Regions from separate parts of the Sphingomonas sp. So64.6b genome, predicted to be linked through region 1. Evidence: riboswitches for the same ligand, from Rfam matches in the RefSeq annotation. Region 1 holds a riboswitch; the other holds the start of a gene.

Region 1 (3,415 bases):
CTGGCCAGATCGCCGCCGCGCTCGCGGCGGGCAATACGGTCGTCGCCAAGCCCGCCGGCCAGACGCCACTGATCGCGGCGCGGGCGGTCGAACTGCTGCGTGAGGCCGGCATCCCCGCCGATGTGTTGCATCTGTTGCCCGGCGGCGGCGATGTCGGTGCGGCGCTGGTCGCCAATCCAGACATCGGCGGCGTGGTGTTCACCGGATCGACCAACACCGCGCGTTCGATCAACCTGACGCTGGCGCAGCGCGACGGGCCGATCGTGCCCCTGATCGCCGAAACCGGCGGCCAGAATGCGATGATCGTCGACAGCTCCGCGCTGCCCGAACAGGTCACGCGCGATGTGGTTCAGTCCGCATTCCAGAGCGCGGGGCAGCGTTGCTCGGCACTGCGCGTGCTCTATCTGCAGGACGATATCGCCGATGGCGTGCTGGAAATGATCACCGGTGCGATGCAGGCGCTGACGATCGGCGATCCGCGCAAGCTATCGACCGATGTGGGGCCAGTGATCGACGCGCCCGCGCGCGAATCCTTGCAGAAGCACAGTGACGAACTGACTGGTTCGACGGTTTGCCGCCTCGCGCTTCCTGCGAGCAAAGGCGACTTCGTTGCTCCTGCCGCTTTCACCATTCCTGGTATCGCGGCATTGAAACAGGAGCATTTCGGCCCGTTGCTTCATGTCGTGCGCTTCCCGGCCGACGGTCTTGATGCGGTGATCGATGCGATCAACGCGACCGGCTTCGGTCTGACCCTTGGCGTGCACAGCCGGATCGACACGACGATCGAACGCGTCGTCGCGCGAGCGCGGGTCGGCAACGTCTATGTCAACCGCAACCAGATCGGCGCGGTGGTCGGCAGCCAGCCCTTTGGCGGCGAAGGCTTGTCGGGGACGGGGCCGAAGGCGGGCGGGCCGCATTATCTCGCACGTTTCGCAACCGAGCGAACCCTATGCGTGGATACGACCGCAGCCGGCGGCAATGCGACGTTGCTGGCGAGCTGATTCGCCCGCCAGTCGCTTCATACTATCGCGATAAGGCCCGCGATCATTGCCCAAAGCAGGATCGAAATGGCGGCTGCGATGACGAGGCCGCTGCCCGGCGCCATGGGTCTGTCGTCATGCGGCAGTTCGGGCGGAAGATGTTTCAACACCAATGTTCTCACGACCAGTTCCTTCAAGGAATGAGCTGCGAATGGCTCGTTATCCTCTTTCTTTCCTCCAAATTTACTAACGCGGTCGGCGACGGATGGTTGCACTGCGACGACGGGCGGCGTAGGGCCCGCGTCGTGACGGGTTCCCGGAGACGGGAAGCAAAAGGGAAGTTCGGTGCGTGGACCTGCAGGTCCGCCAATCCGGCGCTGTTCCCGCAACTGTAACCGGATAGCCGGTGTTCCATTCATGCCACTGGGCCGATCGGGCCTGGGAAGGCGGAACGCAGGCGACGACCCGGAAGTCAGGAGACCTGCCCGCCACAGTCGATCCACTGCGCGGGCGGGAAGACCCGGGCGGACGAGGGCGAAACCCCAAAGGGGGCGAACCTTTGAGCGAGCGACATGGACCGGGCCATTGGCCGGCTGTCGCTCCACGGCATCCGGTACATGGCCCCATGCAAAGGGGCATACCATGTTCGAATACCGTAAGATTCTGCTGACTACTGCGGCTCTGTTCGCCGCGACTCCCGTTTTCGCACAGGAAGTGCCGGCTGAAGGCGAAGGCATCATCATCGCCGATGCGATGCAAAAGGAAATCGTCGTCACCGCGACCGGAGTGGAACAGCCGGTCGACCAGGTTGGCCAGGCGATCACCGTAATCGATGCCGACACGATCCGCCGCCGTCAGGAGATCAACGTCACCGACCTGATCGCGACCACGCCTGGCGTACGTTTCAACCGCGCCGGCACCACCGGGACGGTCACTGGCGTGTCGCTGCGCGGCGCGGAAACCACCCAGACGCTGGTGCTCATCGACGGCGTCAAGGTCAATGACCCGAGCGGAATCGGCGACATGTTCGATTTCGGCAATCTGCTGGTCGGCAACATTCAGCGCATCGAAGTGCTGCGCGGTTCCAACTCGGTGGCGTTCGGCAGCCAGGCGATCGGCGGCGTGGTCAATGTGATGACCGCCGGTCCGACCGATGGCTTGGCGGCCCATGCGTCGGCCGATTATGGCTATAGCAACACCGTCAACGCCAAAGCCGATATTTCCGGCGGTAGTGGCATGTTTTCGGGCGGTGCCGGCATTTCCTATTTCGATACCGATGGTATCTCTTCGGCGAGCAAGGCATTCGGTGCGACCGAGAAGGACGGCTACAAGAACCTGACCGCAAATGCGAAGCTGAGGGTCGCGTTCAGCGACGATATCAGCCTCGATCTGCGCGGCTATTATATTGACGCCGATCTCGATTATGACAGCTTCTTCGGTGCACCGGCCGACAGCACAGATGTAAGCAAGTCAAAGCAATATATCGGCTATGCCGGGGTCAACGCGGTACTGTTCAATGGCCTGCTCAAGAACCGCTTCGCGGTGACCTGGTTCAAGCATGACCGAGACTATTATTTCGTACGCTCGAATACGCCCGATTACGGCTATTCCGGCAAAAACCTACGCTTCGAATATCAGGGTGTGTTGCAGCCTATCGAGCAGGCAAAGCTGATCTTCGGCTATGAGCATGAAAAGCCGGAATATGATTTTGCCGGCTTTGGATCGGATGATCATCGGAAGGCCAATACCGACAGCGTCTACGGTCTTGCCGTGGTGCAGCCGCTTGCGGGTCTTTCGCTTACGGCTGGTGTGCGCCACGACGATCACAGCCAGTTCGGTGGCGCGACGACCCTCGGCGCGAATGCCAATTATTCGCCCAATCACGGCGCCACCAATTTTCGACTGAGCTATGGGGAAGGGTTCAAGGCGCCGTCACTCTATCAGCTTTACGATGGCTTTAGCGGCAATGATCTGCTCCGGCCTGAACGGTCACGCAGCTACGATATCGGCGTCGACCAGTCCTTGCTCGCAGGGCGGGCAAAGGCATCCGTGACCCTGTTCCAGCGTGATACCCGCGATCAGATCGATTTTTTCGCTACGGGCCCTTTCACTGGCAATTATCGGAATATCGACAAGACCCGGGCCAAGGGTGCGGAATTCACGCTCGCGCTGCGCCCGGTCGATGCGCTGACCTTCACTGCGGCCTATAGTTATATCGACGCTCGCGATCGTTCGCTCGACCCTGCGAGTTTTGATAAAAAGCTGGCGCGCCGTGCGGACGATGCGGTCAGCGTATCGATGGACTATGACTGGTCGTTCGGCCTGTCGACCGGCGCCACATTGACCCAGGTCGGCGACAGCTTCGACGATGTTGCGAACACGCGCAGTCTCGACGGCTATGTGCTGGCCGGCCTCCGCGCCTCGATCCGCATTGC
Region 2 (3,415 bases), 730 kb from region 1:
CGACCGTCATCGGCTTCGGGCGCGACACGTCGCCATAAAGGATCGGCGGGCGCACGCAGCGCGAGCCATAGCTTTGCACCCAACCCTGACGCGTGAAGGCGAACCCGGCGAGCTGTTCGCCGAAATATTGCACCATGTCGTTGCGCTCGAATTCGCCGTGCACCAGCATGTCGAGCCCGACATCTTCCTGCCAGCGGATTGCGCGCTCGGTTTCCTCGCGCAGGAACGCGTCATAGGCCGCGTCGTCGAGCAGGCCCTTGCCATGTTGCGAGCGAGCCTGGCGCACCTCCGCGGTTTGCGGGAAGGAGCCGATCGTGGTGGTCGGGAAAAGCGGCAGCGCGAGGCGCGCCTGTTGCTCCGCCCGGCGCGGCGCATGGGCCGAGCGACGCTGCAGCAGATCCGGTGTGACCGCGGCAATACGCGCGGCAACCGCCGCGTCGTGGATCAGCCGCGAGGTGCGGCGATTGGCCGCCGCCCGTGCCGATGCCGCGAGCGGTTTGGCGACACTGTCGCGGCCGTCATTGAGCGCGCGTTTGAGGATGCCGAGCTCCTCGATCTTCTGCACCGCGAAGGCAAGCCACTGTGCGACCTCCGGATCGAGTCCGGTTTCAAGCGCGAGATCGATCGGGGTGTGCAGCAGCGAGCATGATGGCGCGAGGATCAGGTCGCGCGTCGCGGCGATCGGTTCGAGCAGGTCGAGCAAGGCGGGCAGATCGGCGCGCCAGATATTGCGACCATCGATCACGCCGAGCGACAGGAGCAGGCTCTTCGGCGCCTCGGCAAGCACCGCGCCGAGTTGTTCCGGCGCGCGCACCAGATCGACGTGCAGGCCGGCGACAGGCAAGGTCAGCGCGAACGGCAGATTGTCCTCGAGCCCGCCGAAATAGGTCGTCAGCATCAGCTTCACGCCATAGCGCGACAGCCGGGCATAGGCCTGGGCAATGGCATGGCGCTGACGATAGCTGAGGTCGAGCACCAGGCACGGCTCGTCGATCTGCACCCATTCGGCGCCGGCGGCGGAAAGCTGGCTGAGCACTGCGCCGTACAGGCCGACGACCTGGTCGAGAAAGTCGAACGGATCGACATCGCGGCCCTTGACCAGCGACAGCCAGGTGACCGGGCCGAGCAGCACCGGGCGAGTCTCGAAACCTTGCGCCTTGGCCTCGCGATAATCCTCGACGATCTTGGCCGACCCGAGCGCGAGGCGTTGTCCGGCGACCAGTTCGGGGACCATGTAATGATAGTTGGTGTCGAACCATTTGGTCATTTCGAGCGCGGTCTCGCCGCCGCCCCGGGTATGGGCGTGACCGCAGTCCGCTGCTCCGTCGCCGGTCGATCCGCGCGCCATCGCGAAATAGGTGGCGAGGGTCGCATCACCGTCGGCCGACGCATAGCGTTCGGGGATCGCGCCGAGCATCATGCTCGTGTCGAGCACATGATCGTAAAGCGAGAAATCGTTGGAGGGCAGCCAGTCGGTGCCAAGCGCGCGCTGGCGCGCCCAGGCGGCGGTGCGCAGGCCGGCGGCGGATTCGAGCAGGTCGGCTTCGCTCGATTTACCCGACCAATAGCGTTCGAGCGCGAATTTCAGTTCGCGGCGCGGGCCGATACGCGGGAAACCCAATGTGGCGATCGTGACGGTCATTTTCCTCATACCCCGATGAAGGGCGAGGGACCGGGCACGGACACAAGCGCGCGCGCCCGGCAGAAACGGTCACGACACACAAGCGACCAGCCCGGGCACCCCGCCGGTGGACGTTATCGTGACGAGGCAGGTCTCCTGGCTCGCGGGTCGTCACGTCGGCCTGGCCTTCCCGGCGGTTCGCACCGCCAGTGACGCTTGATGGCCGCCGCTCGCCGCTTACAGTTGCGGGGGCAGCGCCGGCATTGGCCATGGATCGCTCCATGGCCGCACCGGCTTCCCGTCTTAGCTCCACGAACGACATGCCCGCGGAGAACCTCGACACCCAAGCATCCCAGCGAATGAGCGCGGCGTCAAGTGTGATATAAAGATATCTTTATATTGTTATGTTATCATTAACACTTCGAGCTACCCTCCCTCACTCCGTTCGTTTCGAGCCCTTCGACTGCCTGCCAAGGCAGGCGCTCAGGATAAACTTCGGCCCTCTGGGCCGAAGTCGAGAAACCCTGCGCAACGCTAGTGGCTTGTTTCTCGACTTCGTCGAAACGAACGGCGGGTGCGTGAGGCGGTGACCTGATCGCTTCAAGCCATATCAGCTGGGGATAGCGCCCCGCCGTGTAACCGGTTACTTGAACGCTTGCGACCGGCGATCAGCGTCGGCGGGAGAGGCTGAATGGCGGACGTGCGGCTGGCGGGCGCATCGAAATCCTTCGGGACGACGGCGGTGTTGCGCGACATCGACCTGGACATCGCGGACGGCGAGTTCGTCGTGTTCGTCGGCCCCTCGGGATGCGGCAAATCGACCCTGTTGCGAGTCATCGCCGGGCTCGAGGATCTGAGCGCGGACGAGGTGTCGATCGGTGGACGCGTGGTCAACGACGTGGCGCCGGCGGATCGCGGCATCGCGATGGTGTTCCAATCCTATGCGCTCTACCCGCATATGAACGTGCGCGAGAATCTCGCCTTTGGACTGAAGCTGCAGCATCTGCCGCGTGCGGAAATCGACGCGGCGGTCGAGGCAGCGGCGGCGACGCTCGATATCGGCCATTTGCTCGACCGCAAGCCGAAGCAATTGTCGGGCGGTCAGCGGCAACGCGTCGCGATCGGCCGCGCGATCGTACGCCAGCCCCAGGTGTTCCTGTTCGACGAGCCGCTCTCCAATCTCGATGCGGCACTGCGCGTGCGCATGCGGTATGAATTCGCCGGGCTGCACAAGACGCTCGGCACGACGATGATCTATGTCACGCACGACCAGGTCGAGGCGATGACGCTGGCCGACCGCATCGTCGTGCTGTCGGCCGGCCGGATCGAGCAGGTCGGCACCCCGGCCGAGCTTTATGCGCATCCCGACACGATCTTCGTTGCGGGTTTTATCGGGTCGCCGAAAATGAATCTGCTGCCGGCGGTTCTGGTGTCGAACGCGCCGGGCGGTGCGGTGGTGCGACTGGCGGGCGGGACCGAGATCCATACCGCGATCGATGCGAGCCCGCTGGCGACGGGGGCGGCGGTAACATTGGGCATCCGGCCGGAGCATTTCGCGATCGACGGGGAGGTCAACCGGATCGAGACGGTGGTGCGCTTCGTCGAATCGCTGGGCAGCGCGCATTTCGGGTATCTCGATCTTGCCGGGCTGAACGAGCCGCTGATCTGCGCCTTGCCCGAGCGGCCGGCGGTCGACGCGACCATCGCGGTCGGCTTGCCGAGCGAGCATCTTTATCTGTTCGATGCCGAAGGCAAAGCGCTGGCCCGGCCACGGACAGAAGCGGCCAGCGCCGC

The links. A riboswitch is a leader RNA that binds a small molecule or an ion and turns the genes downstream of it on or off. The one in region 1 is predicted to bind cobalamin.
Region 2: another riboswitch for cobalamin. It lies ahead of metE (5-methyltetrahydropteroyltriglutamate--homocysteine S-methyltransferase); the one in region 1 lies ahead of G4G27_RS02700 (TonB-dependent receptor).

What each region holds. Positions count from the first base shown of each region.
Region 1 covers NZ_CP048817.1:578,231-581,645, forward strand. Annotated here, with positions in the region: gene putA (bifunctional proline dehydrogenase/L-glutamate gamma-semialdehyde dehydrogenase PutA) at 1-1,001, shown strand, start outside; cobalamin riboswitch at 1,274-1,484, shown strand; gene G4G27_RS02700 (TonB-dependent receptor) at 1,623-3,415, shown strand, end outside.
Region 2 covers NZ_CP048817.1:4,904,016-4,907,430, reverse strand. Annotated here, with positions in the region: gene metE (5-methyltetrahydropteroyltriglutamate--homocysteine S-methyltransferase) at 1-1,642, opposite strand, end outside; cobalamin riboswitch at 1,750-1,975, opposite strand; gene ugpC (sn-glycerol-3-phosphate ABC transporter ATP-binding protein UgpC) at 2,313-3,415, shown strand, end outside.